2 regions of the Labrenzia sp. THAF187b genome follow, and region 2 is predicted to be linked to the other one. Evidence: predicted binding sites of a transcription regulator. Region 2 holds the regulator's gene; the other holds the start of a gene.
What was found. Region 2 encodes PhoB, which activates phosphate uptake and scavenging genes when phosphate is short. Its sites were predicted from a motif close to TGTCATNNANCTGTCAT; they were not measured.

Region 1 (7,740 bases), 2.5 Mb from region 2:
TTTTCGCCTTCGCCCTTCTTCAGAACCGAGCCTGTGCCGTTCAGGTAACCGATCACGGTGTACGGCTTGCCGTCATCCGCGGTCAGAACCTTGTCGGAATGCTTGATACCAACCTGGGCAACGTCGTAGCAAAGGCCGAGGATGGCCGAGCCGCGGCCGCAATAGCCGTTGAAGGCGATGGCGTGTTCGTGGTCGGCGGTGACGATGATCAGCGTGTCTTCATCGTTGGTCAGCTCGTCAGCAATGGCAACGGCTTCTGCAAAGGCGACACCGTCGCGCATGGCGCGGGCCGCATTGCCGTCATGGTTGGCGTGGTCGACGCGGCCGGCTTCGATTTCCAGGTAGTAGCCGCCTTCGTTCTTGGACAGATACTCGATGGCTGCCTTGGTCATGTCGGCCAGAGACGGCTCGTCATTGTCGGCGCGGTCGGCCTCATATTCCATGTGGCTGTTGTTGAACAGGGCCAGGACGGGGCTGGAGCCGTCAAGCTTCAGCGACTGGAAACCGGCGGTGTCGGATGCGAACTGTGCGCCCAGCCCGGTTGCACGCTCAACCAGGTCGACATTGTCTTCGCGGCGGCCCTTCAGCCCACCCATTTCCTTGTCCTTCGGCAGGAAGTAACGGCCACCGCCGCCCATTGCGAAATCAACGGTGCCGGCTTCCATGGCGTCGATCAGCTGGGTTGCGATGTCTTTCTGTGCGGTGCAGCCTTCCGGCACGGCGTCTTCCCAGTTGCGGTTGGCGGTCTTGGCGTAGACAGCAGCCGGAGTTGCGTGGGTCAGGCGGGCGGTGGAGATGACGCCGACGGACTTGCCGGCTTCGGTCATCATTTCGGAGAACAGGGCAAGCTGGTTGCCTTCGACGGTGGAGCAATCGTCATGGATGGCTTCTTCGCCGAGGTTGATCAGGTTGAAGCGCTGCTTCACGCCCGTGTTCATCGAGCCGGCGGTCGGAGCGGAGTCCGGCGTCTGGGCGTTGATGTTGTAGGTCTTGACCAGGGCGCTGTAGAACTCCGGAGTTTCGTACGGGAGAACGTTTTCCTCGCCCAGCATGCCTTTCTGCTGACCGTCGAAAAGGCGGGTGGCGTAGTTGGTTCCGACACCGTTGCCGTCTGCGATCAGCAGGATCACGTTCTTGGCGCGGTTGGTGTTCGGCTGACGGTCCAAAATGGCCTGAATGGCGGCTTCGCCATCCTTGTACCACTGGCTGGAGGCTTGCGGCAGGGCGTCCTGAGCAAAGGCGACGGAGCCGGTCAGAGCCAGCGCCAGCGAAGTGCAAACGATCGTTTTCATGATATCTCCCGGAGGTGAGGGTGCATCCCGGGAGCTACTTAAAAACGCTGCATGACATCTGATTGACAGTTGGATGACGAAACAGATTTGTTATTTTATTACATAACTTCGACGATTGAATTCAACTCTTCTACTTTTGCGCCGTCTTGTCTCTTCTTCGGTAGCGTCTTGTCATCGAACCGCAGGGTTATTCCCTGCCGGGTCATCGGCCTGGCAGCCTCGTGAAACGCCCGGGCAATTACAGATAGAAAAATGGCGTCCTGAAATCTGAGGACGCTGTCGCGTCCTGTGTTCCTGGGCTGCCCCCTATCCCCTATTGTCACATCATTTTCATATGAGCGTCGAATAAGGTTCATATGAAAATGTTTTAACGGGCTTCGAAGTCAGGCTTTTTCGAGTCAACATGATGCCTTTGGAGCAACTGGCCTTCTGCATCTGCAGGAGGAGAGGGGACGATGGCGGATCAGAAGAACATGCTTGGGCAAATAGACATTTCAAAGCGTCAGGCCGAAATCGCGGATCTGGTACAAAAGGCAGGATTTGCGTCCGTCGAGGAACTGGCGGACCGGTTCGAGGTGACCACGCAGACAATTCGCAGGGACGTCAACGGTCTTTGCGAACTGGGGATCCTGCGCCGGACCCACGGCGGCGTCGAGCCTCCGGCACCGGCGTCCAACATCCATTATTCCACCCGGCAGATCCTCAATCTTCCGGAAAAGCAGCTGATTGCGAAACTGGTGGCCGGTCATGTCGGCAACAACCAGTCGATCGCGTTTTCTATCGGCACCACTCCGGAGATCGTGATGCAGGCCCTGGTGGGGCACGAGAAACTGGCGGTTTTCACGAACAATCTGAACGTGGCCTTCACGGCTTCGGTCAACCCGTCGTTTCAGGTGACCATCACCGGCGGGCGGTTGCGTCATGGCGACCGCGACGTGCTGGGGTCCGCAGCGCAGGCGTTCTTCTCCAACTACAAGGTCGATATCGGCATTTTTGGTGTCGCAGGTGTCGATGAAGACGGCACGCTGCTGGATTTCCACGAGGACGAAGTGGCGGCCCGCCAGTCGATACTCGCCAATTGCCGCCGGTCCTATCTGGTCCTCGATCACAGCAAGTTCGGCCGGAACGCCCATGTGCGCGGCGGTCAGCTCAGCGATGTCGATGCGATCTTCACCGATTGCCCGGTGCCGGATGTTTTCCTGGCATCGCTGGAAGGCACGAAAACGGAAGTGTTCGTGGCCGACGACGGGGATGAGGCGTGACATCAGATCCGCATATCCCGGGTGCAAAACCCTCTGGCGCCGGCAAGCCGATCGTCCTTGAAACGGTGTCGCGTACCTGGGGTGAGACGGTGGCTGTCGATGGCCTGTCGATCGATATTCCGGCAGGCTCCTTCACGGCACTTCTGGGACCGTCCGGCTGTGGCAAGTCAACGACATTGCGCATGATCGCGGGCCTCGAGAATGTCAGCAGCGGACGCATCCTGATCGGCGGAGAGGATGTCACCGGTCGTCCGTCGGCCAAGCGTGACCTTGCCATGGTGTTCCAGTCCTATGCGCTGTTTCCACATCTGAATGTCGGTGAGAACATCATCTTCGGCCTGAAGGTCCGCCGGGTCGGCAGGGCCGAGCGGGACCGGCGTCTTGCAAGGGTTGCCGATCTTCTGGGCCTTGGCCAGTTACTGGAGCGCAAGCCGGGTCAGCTTTCAGGCGGTCAGCAGCAGCGTGTCGCGCTTGGACGGGCAATCATCGGCGAAAAGCCGATTTGCCTGATGGACGAGCCGCTGTCCAATCTCGACGCCAAGCTGCGCCATGAAATGCGGGTGGAAATCCGCGCGCTGCAGCAGCAGCTCGGCTTCACGATGGTCTATGTCACGCATGATCAGGTCGAGGCCATCACCATGGCCGATCAGGTGGTGCTTTTGAATGGTGGCCGGCTGGAGCAGGTGGCGAGCCCGCGGGATCTTTACGAAAAACCGGCAACGCCCTTTGCCGCCTGTTTTATCGGTACACCGCCAATGAACCTCTTTCCGGCCAATGCCTTCAGGAAGCTGTGCACCGCGCCGGACTTCAAGCTGGGCCTGCGCCCGGAGGCAATGCATCTGGAAGACGGTGGTCCAGTCAACGCGTCTGTTCGTGCCGTCGAGTATCTTGGGGCGGATGTGCTGGCCGATTGCGAAGTTGCCGGCACCGGTTTTCAAGTGCGCCTTCCGGCCAGCCGGGCCTTCACGCCAGGCCAATCCGTGCAGCTCGGCTTTTCGCCGGACGACCTTCATGTTTTCGACGCCGATACCGGCCGCCGCCGGGACGATCTCATTTCCGAGTTCGGAGCCTTGTTGCGCTCCTGACCTGCTGCGCACGCCCGCGTAGACCGACCGCAGACCTGCGGATTTTCGAACCTTAGGAAGTAAGCTGATGTTGAAGTCCACTTTCCTGAAAGCCGTTGCGGCAACGGCGCTTACCTTCAGCACCTGGGCCTCCGCTCAGGCTGTTGATTTGCAATTCTATTTTCCGGTCGCCGTTGGCGGCAAGGCTGCTGACACCATCCAGGAACTGACCGACGCCTATGTTGCGCAGAACCCGGATGTTACCATCGACGCCGTTTATGCCGGCTCCTACCAGGACACCGTCGCCAAGGCGATCACCGCTTCGCGCGGTGGCAACCCGCCCCAGCTTTCGGTGATCCTGTCTGCCGACATGTTCACCCTGATCGATGAAGACCTGATCCAGCCCTTCGACGACTATCTGACCAGCGACGAAGACAAGAAATGGGTCGAAGGCTTTTATCCGGCATTCATGGAGAACAGCCAGACCGGCGGCAAGACCTACGGCATTCCGTTCCAGCGCTCCACGCCGGTGCTCTACTGGAACAAGGAAGCCTTCGAAGCGGCCGGGCTTGATCCGGAGGTCGCTCCGGCAACCTGGGACGAAATGGTCGAATTCGGCAAGAAGCTGACGAAGAAAGACGACAGCGGCAATGTCACCCAGTGGGGCGTGCGTATTCCGTCTTCCGGTTTCCCGTACTGGCTGTTCCAGGGCCTTGCCATCGAAAACGGCGCGATTCTGGCCAATGCCGACGGCAACAAGACCAACTTCGATGATCCCAAGGTGGTAGAGGCGCTGCAGTATCTTGTCGATCTCAGCACAAAGCACGAAGTGATGGCTCCGGGCATCATCGAGTGGGGCGCAACACCGAAAGCCTTTTTCGAAGGCCAGACGGCCATGATGTGGACGTCCACCGGCAACCTCACCAACGTTCGTGACAATGCTCCGTTCAAGTTCGGCGTTGCCATGCTGCCGGAAAAGGCACAGCGCGGCGCACCGACTGGCGGTGGCAACTTCTACCTGTTCAAGGGCGCTTCCGACGAACAGAACAAGGCTGCCGTCAAGTTCGTTCAGTGGATCACGGCTCCGGAACAGTCCGCGAAGTGGACCATCGCAACAGGCTACGTCGCTCCGCGCGCCGAAACCTGGGAAACCGACACGATGAAAGCTTATGCGGCTGATTTTCCGGCTGTCCTGGTTGCCCGCGACCAGCTGGACTTCGCCAAGGCTGAACTGGCGACCTACCAGAACCAGCGCGTGACCGGCATCTTCAACGATGCGCTGGCTGCTGCCATCACGGGCCAGAAGGATGCCGAAACGGCGCTGAAGGAAGCTCAGGCGCAGGCCGACGAGATCCTGAGCGAATACCGCTAACGCCATTCGGGGCGGAGCGCCGGGTCCCACTCCGGTGTTCCGTCCCGTTCCCCAGACCTTTCGCCGTCCTAACCGCAATTTGCTTTAGGTCGCGTTTTTCTCCTTATCGGGGCCTAGACCATGAAGCGGGGCATTGCCTTGAAACGCGACTGGATCCACGGTTGGCTGCTGTTGCTGCCGGCAATGGTATTCCTGTTTGCCTTTACCCACATCCCCGCGGTCACGACGTTCCTGAACAGCTTCTTTTCCACCCCGCGCGGACGTCGCCCGGCCAAGTTCATCGGTCTATCCAATTATGAGCGCATGCTGGATGACCCGGTGTTCTGGAAAGTGCTCTGGAACAACGTCTGGTTCGCCTTTGGCACCATTCCGGTCTCCGTGGGCCTGGCGATCGTCATGGCGCTCTGGGTCAACGACAGGCTGGTTGGCAGAAGCTTCGTGCGCATGGCCTATTTCACGCCGACCGTTCTGCCTCTGATCGCCGTCGCCAACATCTGGATGTTTTTCTACACGCCCGGCTTTGGCCTGGTCGACCAGATCACCGGTGCCCTGTTTGGCTGGCCTGCCAGCAACTATCTCGGCAACCCGGACACCGCGCTCAACGCCATCATCGTGGTCACCGTCTGGAAGGAAGCCGGCTTCTTCATGATCTTTTACCTGGCGGCGCTGCAGGCAATTCCGGTCACGCTGAAGGAGGCCGCGCAGATCGAAGGCGCCGGGCGCTGGACGATTTTCTGGCGGATCACCTTTCCGCTCCTGATGCCGACGACCCTGTTCGTCTGCGTCAACGCGGTCATCAATTCCTTCCGCCTGGTGGACCATATCTTCATTCTGACGGACGGCGGGCCGGACAACGCCTCGGCACTGCTGCTGTTCTACATCTACGAGGTCGCCTTCCGCTTCTGGGAAACCGCCTATGGTGCAACGCTCACTGTCGCTCTTCTGGTGCTTCTGTCGCTGCTTGCCATCGGCCAGTTCTTCTTCTTCGACCGCAAGGTGCATTACAAATGAGCGGCGCCGGCCTTTCCTTCGACAGGGTGCTCAACACCTTCGCTGCCTGGGCATTGGCACTCTTATGGGTGCTGCCGCTGGCCTATGCCATCTGGACCGCGTTTCATCCGGCGGCCTATGAGGCACGGTTCGAGCTTCTTGCACCGCTGACACTCGACAATTTCGCAAAAGCCTGGGATGCGGCGCCCTTCGCCCGCTACTTTCTGAACACCTTTCTGCTGGTGTCGATGATCTTAGCCGGGCAGTTTTTCCTCGGCACGCTGGCTGCCTTTGCCTTCGCAAGGTTCCAGTTTCCCGGGCGCAATATCCTCTTCACGCTTGTCTTGCTGCAGCTTCTGGTGATGCCGGACATCCTGATGGTGGAAAACTATCAGACCATGCGCATGCTCAATCTGGTGGACACCATCCCCGCCATCGCGCTGCCCTACATCGCGTCCGGCTTTGGCATCTTCCTGCTGCGGCAAACCTTCATGACCATCCCGAAGGAACTGGACGAGGCAGCACGCATCGAGGGTGCTTCGGTTCTGGGCGTGTTGTGGCGGGTCTATATTCCGCTCGCAAAGCCGACCTATCTTGCCTACGGCCTCGTTTCCGTCAGTCACCACTGGAACAATTTCCTGTGGCCGCTGATCGTGACCAACTCGGTGGACACCCGCCCGGTTACCGTCGGTCTCAGCATCTTCTCGGCCATCGACAGCGGGGTGGAATGGTCGGTCATCAATGCCGCGACGCTGATGACCTCCGGGCCGCTGCTGATCGCCTTTCTGCTGTTCCAGAGGCAGTTTGTCCAAAGCTTCATGCGCGCCGGCATCAAATAAAATTATTCAGGGAAACAGCAGAAACCGGGGATGAATGACCATCGTCCGGACGGCCAAACCGCTTTGGCAAGGCGCATAGGCCTTTGTGCCACTTTTTAAGGCAAGGGCTTTTATGCTAATGGATTTAAATCCCGGTTTTCTGCGGGGTTTTCGCCTTAAGTTTTTCTGATCCCCGAGCATCGAGGAGCCCCGCCGTGTCACTCAAATTCCTTGCCATTGGCGAATGTATGGTCGAGATGGCACCAACGGGTGAGGGCACCTATGCCATGGGGTTTGCCGGCGATACGCTCAACACCGCCTGGTATGCGCGCAAATGCCTGCCTGCCGACTGGACTGTCGGCTATTACACTGCGGTCGGCCGCGATCAGGTGTCGGAGCAGATGCTTTCTTTCCTGAAAGGATCAGACCTGGAGACGGCTGCCATCCAGAAGCGGGACGACCGGACGGTCGGCCTCTACATGATCCAGCTGAAGGACGGCGAACGCAGCTTCGCATACTGGCGATCGCAATCGGCAGCCCGGTGTCTTGCCGCGGACGGGACACATCTTGCATCTGCGCTTAGTGGTGCGGGGTTGATCTACTTCAGCGGGATTACCCTTGCGATCCTTCCACCGGAAGATCGGGCAAAATTTCTGGACGCACTCAGAACCGCGCGAAAAGCCGGTGCCAAAACGGCGTTCGACCCAAACCTGCGTCCGCGTCTTTGGGAAGACGCGGACACCATGCGGGCAAGTGTTACGGAAGCTGCCGGCTGCTGTGATTTCCTGATGCCGTCCTTCGAGGACGAACTGGCCCATTTCGGTGATGCAACGCCAGACGTCAGCGCCGACCGCTATCTGGCTGCAGGGGCAGGCATGGTTGTGGTCAAGAACGGGCCGGAAGAGGTGATCTGCGCGGATGCCGTTTCCCGGCAGGCTTTCC
Region 2 (7,740 bases):
TTGCCTCCGGGGAATACCCGGTGTCCCGCCCGCTGTTTTTCTACATCAAGAAGGAACACGTCGGCCTTATTCCTGGCATGGAGGAGTATGTGGCTGCCTTCACCAGCGAAGAGGCCTGGGGTGACGATGGGTATCTGGCGAGCAAGGGACTGATTCCCCTGTCTGCCGAAAAACGCGCGCAAGAGGCGGCCGACGCAATGACGTTGCCGGCCTTGCAACTCTGACCGACCCGAGCCGGGTAATGCATAATCCCGTTCGGCCGCTGCGGCAGGTGCCTGAAAGCCTCCCTTATCAGGCGTAAGGCTCGCCAGATGGATAAAAGGGATTCCTGTCAGCTTTGCCGAGGCAAGCGAGAGCTGCACCATGTGCGCCTCGAGGCGGGTTTTTGTGACCCTTTGCGACATAAAACCGTCAAGGAACAGGTTTTCTTGAGTAATTTCAGCATCTTAAATTGTCACAAAACTGAAAAGGAACTGTCATAGAACTCTCATCCGTGGAGCCTAGGTTCCCCGCATCGCTCGTGCACATCCAAGCGCGGTGATCATCTAGAAACCTTGACATTCAAAGGGAGTGGTCAAGTGAAATTTACGACCCTCGTTAGCGCAACTGCTCTTGCCGTTGCTTCCACTGCATTCGTTGGTTCGGCTCAGGCCCGCGACCAGGTGCAGATTGCTGGTTCCTCCACGGTTCTTCCCTATGCTTCCATCGTTGCTGAAGCATTCGGCGAAAACACCGATTTCCCGACACCGGTCGTTGAATCCGGTGGCTCCTCTGCTGGTCTGAAAAAGTTCTGCACCGGCGTTGGCGAAAACACCATCGACATCGCAAACGCTTCCCGCGCTATCCGCGAGAAGGAAATCAAGGCTTGTGCCGAAGCTGGCGTGAAAGACATCATCGAAGTCCGCATCGGCTACGATGGCATCGTCTTCGCTTCCCAGAAAGACGGCCCGGCTTTCAACGAATTCACCCAGGTTCAGTGGTTCAACGCTCTGTCCCCGAAAGTCCTGAAGGACGGTCAGATCGTCGACAACCCGTACACCAAGTGGTCCGAAGTTGACGCTTCCCTGCCGGACGCGGAAATTGCTGCTTTCATCCCGGGCACCAAGCACGGCACCCGTGAAGTGTTCGAAGAAAAAGTTCTGGCTGTTGGCTGTGAAGAATCCGGCGCTCTGAAAGCCATGATCGACGGCGGCATGTCCGAAGACGACGCTGAAGACGCCTGCATCGCAGTTCGCACGGACGGCAAGTCGGTCGACATCGACGGCGACTACACCGAGACCCTGGCTCGCATCGACTCCAACCCGAACGGCGTTGGCGTTTTCGGCCTGGCGTTCTACGAGAACAACACCGACAAACTCAAAGTGGCAACGATGGCCGGTATCGCTCCGTCCACCGAAACCATCGCCAAGGGTGAGTACCCGGTTTCCCGTCCGCTGTTCTTCTACATCAAGAAGGCACACATCGGCGTTATCCCGGGCCTGAAAGAATACGCTCAGTTCTTCGTTTCTGACGAAATCGCTGGCCCGGACGGCCCGCTGGCCCAGTATGGCCTGGTTTCCGATCCGGAGCTTGCCGCTACGCAGGCTTCCATCGAAGCCGAAGAAACGATGGGCAACTAAGCACATCTTTCCGGAAGGGCGGCTTCGGCCGCCCTTTCTTTCTTCTTTGCCGGTTGGGTCGCCCTATGTCACTTCCATATATTCTTATTGCGCTGCTGGTTCTGGCTGTCGCCGGATACATAGTCGGCCGCGGAAAAGCCTTAAGTTCTGCCGGAGGGGATGTGCGAGAGCTCCATTCCCTGCCTGGTTATTACGGCTGGAACGTCGTTGTTTCGATACTGGTTCCTGCCCTCCTGCTGCTCATTGCGTGGCTGATCTTCCAGCCCATCATTCTTGACAGTCAGGTTTCCTCCAAGATTTCCGAAGAGACCATTGCCGCAAGTTCGCTCGACCTCGTCATGAGCGACGTCGTACGTGTTGCCGAGGGTCTCGACCTTGCCGTTTCTCAAGGTGCCATGTCGGCCGACATGGCGTCTTCCATCCGTACCGATCTGACCGACGTGCGCAGCCGTCTCGGCGAGATAGGTGTCGCGCTCGGTTCCGAAGTGACCGCCGAAACGTTGCGGGCCGCGCAGACATACCGCAGCATCTCTGGCACAGGCCTGCTGTTACGGACAATCGCCGTTCTGGCGGTCGGCCTGATCGGTTTCGCTGTCGGTGTTCTGCGCACCAACAAGGATTTCCGTGCCCGCAACGTCGTGGAAACGGTCGTCCGCTATATCCTGATTGCAGCAGCCTCGATCGCCATCCTGACGACTGTCGGCATCGTGCTTTCGCTGATCTTCAACACGGTCGAGTTCTTCCGGCTCTATCCGGCCGCGGACTTCTTCTTCGGCCTGACCTGGGCGCCGAGCTTCGGCGGTGGATCGGAGCTGGGGATCGTGCCGCTGATCTGGGCGACCATGTATATCTCCCTGATCGCACTCGCCGTCGCCGTGCCTATCGGTCTGTTCGCTGCCATCTACCTGTCTGAGTATGCAACGCCGCACGTACGCGCCGTTGCCAAGCCGCTGCTCGAGATCCTGGCCGGTATTCCAACCATCGTTTACGGTCTCTTCGCGCTGCTCACAGTCGGCCCGCTTCTGATGAACGTCTTCGGCTCCGGCGGTGCGCTCGGCGTAAGCTGGATGTCCGGTGCTTCCTCGGTGTTCACCGCGGGCGCTGTCATGGGCATCATGCTGATCCCTTTCGTCAGCTCGCTCTCCGACGACATCATCAACGCTGTGCCGCAGGCCATGCGTGACGGTTCGCTCGGGCTTGGTGCCACCCATTCGGAAACCGTGAAGCAGGTCATTCTGCCGGCGGCCCTGCCGGGGATCGTCGGGGCCATCCTGCTCGCGGCCTCTCGCGCCATCGGTGAAACCATGATTGTTGTTCTGGGGGCCGGCGCGGCTGCCCGCCTCAGCATGAACCCGCTCGAAGCGATGACCACCGTGACCGCGAAGATCGTCAGCCAGCTCACCGGCGACGCCGACTTTGCCTCCCCGGAAGCCCTTGTCGCCTTCGCGCTCGGCATGACCCTGTTCGTCGTGACCCTGGGGCTCAACATCGTCGCGCTCTACATCGTGCGCAAATATCGGGAGCAGTACGACTAATGACCGACACGACCCTTACGCCACCGTCGGGCAAGACCAGCGCTCCGACCCCGCACAAGACCACGTCGATCCTCGAACTCGATCCGCTGACCAGAAAGCGCAACGCCGCTGAAGCGCGCTTCAAGCTCTACGGCATCATTGCCATCGGCATCGGCCTGTTCTTCCTCGTTGCGCTGCTGTGGGCAATTCTGTCCAACGGCCTTGGCGCCTTCAGCCAGACCTTCCTGAAGGTGGATGTACCGCTCAATCAGGAGCAGATTGCCGAAGCGGAAAAGTCGGTGGTCAAGACGTCCAAGTACCGGGCCATCATCGACGACGCCTTTGCCAAGGAACTCGCCGGTGCAAACATCACCACAGACATGTCGGAAAAAGACCTGCAAAAGCTGTTCTCGTCGGGTGCTGCCGCCACGGTCCGTGACTTTGCGCTTGCCAACCCGGACAAGATCGGTTCGACGGTAACCTTCGAGCTGATCGCCTCATCCCGTGTCGACGGCTACCTGAAGGGCCGCGTCAAGCGCGAGGATCTTGCCGAAGACAAGAATCTGGATGCGGCACACCTGGATCTGGCTGACCAGATGCAGTCCGCCGGCATTCTGGAGAAGCGCTTCAACTGGGCCTTCATCACCGGGACCGATGCTTCCGACAGCCGTCCGGAGCAGGCCGGCATCGGGGCGTCCATGATCGGGTCGCTGTTCATGATGCTGGTGGTGCTGTTCCTGTCGCTGCCGATCGGCGTGGCCGCTTCCATCTACCTGGAAGAGTTCGCTCCGCAGAACAAGTTCACAGATCTGATCGAGGTGAATATCTCCAACCTGGCCGCGGTTCCGTCCATCGTTTTCGGTATTCTCGGTCTGGCGGTGTTCATCCAGTTCATGCATCTGCCGCAATCCGCACCGCTGGTCGGTGGCCTGGTGCTGACGCTGATGACACTTCCGACGATCATCATCTCCACCCGCGCCTCCTTGAAGGCTGTTCCGCCGAGCATCCGCGATGCGGCCCTTGGCATTGGCGCCTCCAAGATGCAGTCGATCTTCCACCATGTCCTGCCGCTGGCAATGCCGGGCATTCTGACCGGCACGATCATCGGTCTGGCACAGGCGCTTGGGGAAACCGCTCCGCTGCTCCTGATCGGGATGGTCGGCTTCATCGCCTCCAATTTCCCGGACGGTGTGGCTGCCGGTTTCTTCTCTCCGAACTCGGCCATGCCGGCCCAGATCTACGAGTGGGCGAAACGTGCCGACCCGGCCTTCTATGAACGCGCTTGGGGCGGGATCATCGTGCTGCTGGTCTTCCTCATGACCATGAACATTATCGCTATCATCCTGCGCCGCAGGTTTGAACGCCGCTGGTAAGGATTGCTCCGATGAACGAGATGCCGAATTTTGAACAGGCGAAAACCATGACCGACAGCAAAATTTCCGCGAACAAGGTGCAGGTCTATTATGGCGATACCCACGCCATCAAGGACGTGGACATCGAGATCCAGCCGCGGTCCGTGACTGCCTTCATCGGTCCGTCCGGATGTGGCAAGTCAACGTTCCTGCGGACGATCAACCGTATGAACGACACCATCGACATCTGCCGTGTGGAAGGGTCGATCAAGATCGACGGTGAGGACATCTACGATCCCAAGGTCGATCCCGTACAGCTGCGTGCCAAGGTCGGCATGGTGTTCCAGAAGCCGAACCCGTTTCCCAAGTCGATCTACGACAACATTGCGTACGGTCCGCGGATCCATGGACTGGCCCGCAGCAAGTCCGAGCTTGATGAGATCGTTGCCTCCAGCCTGCAGAAGGCCGGACTTTGGGAAGAAGTCAAAAACCGTCTGGACGAGCCGGGCACCGGCATGTCGGGCGGTCAGCAGCAGCGTCTGTGCATTGCCCGCGCGATTGCCGTCAGCCCGGAAGTGATCCTGATGGACGAACCGTGCTCGGCACTCGACCCCATCGCGACCGCGAAGGTGGAAGAGCTGATCGACGAACTGCGGGAAAACTTCACCATCGTGATCGTGACCCACTCGATGCAGCAGGCTGCCCGTGTGTCTCAGCGTACCGCGTTCTTCCACCTGGGTATTTTGGTGGAGGAAGGTCTGACGGAGGACATCTTTACCAATCCGAAGGACAAGCGTACGCAGGACTATATTACGGGCCGCTTCGGCTAAGCATTTTTTAGGTTTCTGAAGGGGACACAGGATGTCTGAACATACAGTCTCGGCTTACGATGACGAACTGACGGCCATGGCCGGCAAGGTTGCCGAAATGGGTGGTATTGCCGAAAAGGCTTTCGCCGATGCGGTGTCCGCGCTGGTGTCGCAGGATCTGGAGCTTGCCAAGGCGACGATCAAGGGCGATGTCCGGCTGGACAGCCTTTACAACGAACTTGAAGTCAAGCTGATCGAGCTGATCGTCCGCCGCCAGCCTATGGGGCAGGACCTGCGTGAAATCACCGCTGCAACGCGCATTGCCAATGACCTGGAGCGTGTTGGCGATCTTGCAAAGAACGTTGCCAAGCGCGTCATCGCCATCGACAGCGACTTGCAGTCCAAGAAGCTCGCGATCGGTGTGGAGCACATGACGGAACTCGCTCTTTCGCAGCTCAAGCAGGTGCTGGATGCCTACGCCCGGAAGGATGCGGAAGCCGCCCGCCGGGTTCAGGAAGCCGATGCCGAGGTCGATGCGATCTACACGTCGATCTTCCGTGAACTCCTGACCTACATGATGGAAGACCCGCGGGTCATTACCCAGTGCGTCCATCTCTTGTTCTGCGCAAAGAACATCGAGCGCATCGGCGATCACGCGACGAACATCGCCGAGAACGTCTACTACATGGTCACTGGCGAGCGTTTGCCGGAAGACCGGGCAAAGGTCGACGAAACAGGCGCGGTCTGACCTGCTGGTAATCGTCGGATTTGCAGAAGATCTTAACGGCCGGCGCTTCGGCGCCGGTTGCGGTAATTGGAGCGAGATGTATGCCGAAGGTGCTCATCGTTGAAGACGAAGAACCGCTCAGCCTTCTATTGAGATACAATTTGGAAGCGGAAGGGTACTCGGTCGAGTCCTGTGTCCGGGGTGATGAGGCGGAAATCCGCCTGCGGGAAAGCCTGCCGGATCTGTTGCTGCTCGACTGGATGCTGCCGGGACTGTCCGGAATTGAACTGTGCCGCCGCCTGCGGGCGCGCGAAGACACCGAGCGCCTGCCGGTCATCATGCTGACGGCACGCGGTGAGGAAGCAGAGCGCATCCGCGGCCTGTCGACCGGTGCCGACGACTACGTGGTCAAGCCTTTCTCGGTACCGGAATTGATGGCCCGCGTGCGCGCCATCCTGCGCCGGGCAAGCCCGGAAGTGGTGTCCAGCATGTTGCGGTCGGGCGATATCGAACTGGATCGCGAAACGCACCGTGTTCGCCGCAACACCAAGGAAATACACCTGGGGCCGACGGAATTCCGCCTGCTGGAATTCCTGATGACATCGCCTGGCCGTGTCTTCTCCCGCGAACAACTGCTGGATGGGGTCTGGGGTCACGATGTCTACGTGGACGAACGCACTGTCGATGTTCACGTCGGTCGCTTGCGCAAGGCTCTGAACAAGGGCAAGGCGAAGGATCCTATCCGTACCGTCCGTGGTGCCGGATACGCCTTTAATGACCAGTTCACGGCAGTCGGCTGATTTCACCGGCCAACGCCCTGAATGAAGCCCGCCATTGGCGGGCTTTTTTGTCTTGCCCTCAAGTTTTTCATCACGGAGGAAACACCTCCGGGAACCAGCATGCCAGGCGGCGCGGTTGTACCGTTGTTGTTGATTGGCTAGCTTCGGGGTGGAGATCAGCCCGTTTTGAAAGTGAACTCATGACAGCGTTTGTGATCGGCCAGATGCAAATTCAAAATCGCGACTGGATGGCGGAGTACTTTGCAAGAATTCCAGACCTGGTTGCGGCACATGGAGGGCGGTTCCTTGTCCGTGGTGGCAATCCCAGCGGTCTTGAAGGGGATCTGTTGATCCCGGATGCAGCTTTTATCCTCGAGTTCCCTGACCGGGAAAGCGCTAACGATTTCTGGACTTCTGCGGAATTTCAAGATCTTGCGAAGCTGCGGCGCTCCGGTTCCAGGTTGAACGCGATCCTGGTCGATAGACTAGTCGAATAACCGGATGCCGTTAGCCTCGGGAGCGCGAGAGAAAGTCACACTTCCTGCGAGATTCCGAAAGCGGGTTTGCGACCAGTCATTGGCGATCGAAAGTGTGTTCAAGGAACGAAAAAAGCCCGCCAGATGGCGGGCTTTCTCATGAATTGGTTCGGTGCGAGGCTATCAGCCTGCCTGAGCCATCGTCTTGCGGTCGCGGCGGCGGTCGGCGACCGGCTGATACGCGATCTTGCAGTGATGAGCGCAGTAGGGGACGCCGGCATCGGACTGGCGGCCGCAGAAGTAGAAGTCGTCGGTTGCCGGGTCGCCAATCGGCCATTTGCAGGTCCGCTCGGTCAGCGTCAGGATCGTTGCCCGCTGCGAGATCGGAACAAGTTCTGCAATCGGCTCCACGCGCGGCTTGGCAGCCACCACTGGTGCAGGCGAGATGTCTGCTTTCAGGGCCG

Region 1: FIV03_RS11325 (alkaline phosphatase) is a predicted target of PhoB. The motif match lies at 1,355-1,371, and genes of this name have one in related genera.

Annotation. Positions count from the first base shown of each region.
Region 1 covers NZ_CP045344.1:2,465,496-2,473,235, forward strand. The annotation lists gene FIV03_RS11325 (alkaline phosphatase) at 1-1,292, opposite strand, end outside; gene FIV03_RS11330 (DeoR/GlpR family DNA-binding transcription regulator) at 1,748-2,554, shown strand; gene FIV03_RS11335 (ABC transporter ATP-binding protein) at 2,551-3,639, shown strand; gene FIV03_RS11340 (ABC transporter substrate-binding protein) at 3,707-4,990, shown strand; gene FIV03_RS11345 (sugar ABC transporter permease) at 5,111-6,001, shown strand; gene FIV03_RS11350 (carbohydrate ABC transporter permease) at 5,998-6,819, shown strand; gene FIV03_RS11355 (sugar kinase) at 7,014-7,740, shown strand, end outside.
Region 2 covers NZ_CP045344.1:5,991,485-5,999,224, reverse strand. The annotation lists gene FIV03_RS27520 (substrate-binding domain-containing protein) at 1-224, shown strand, start outside; gene FIV03_RS27515 (substrate-binding domain-containing protein) at 579-1,619, shown strand; gene pstC (phosphate ABC transporter permease subunit PstC) at 1,685-3,154, shown strand; gene pstA (phosphate ABC transporter permease PstA) at 3,154-4,506, shown strand; gene pstB (phosphate ABC transporter ATP-binding protein PstB) at 4,518-5,315, shown strand; gene phoU (phosphate signaling complex protein PhoU) at 5,347-6,042, shown strand; gene phoB (phosphate regulon transcriptional regulator PhoB) at 6,123-6,821, shown strand; gene FIV03_RS27485 (DUF1330 domain-containing protein) at 7,001-7,297, shown strand; gene FIV03_RS27480 (GcrA family cell cycle regulator) at 7,460-7,740, opposite strand, start outside.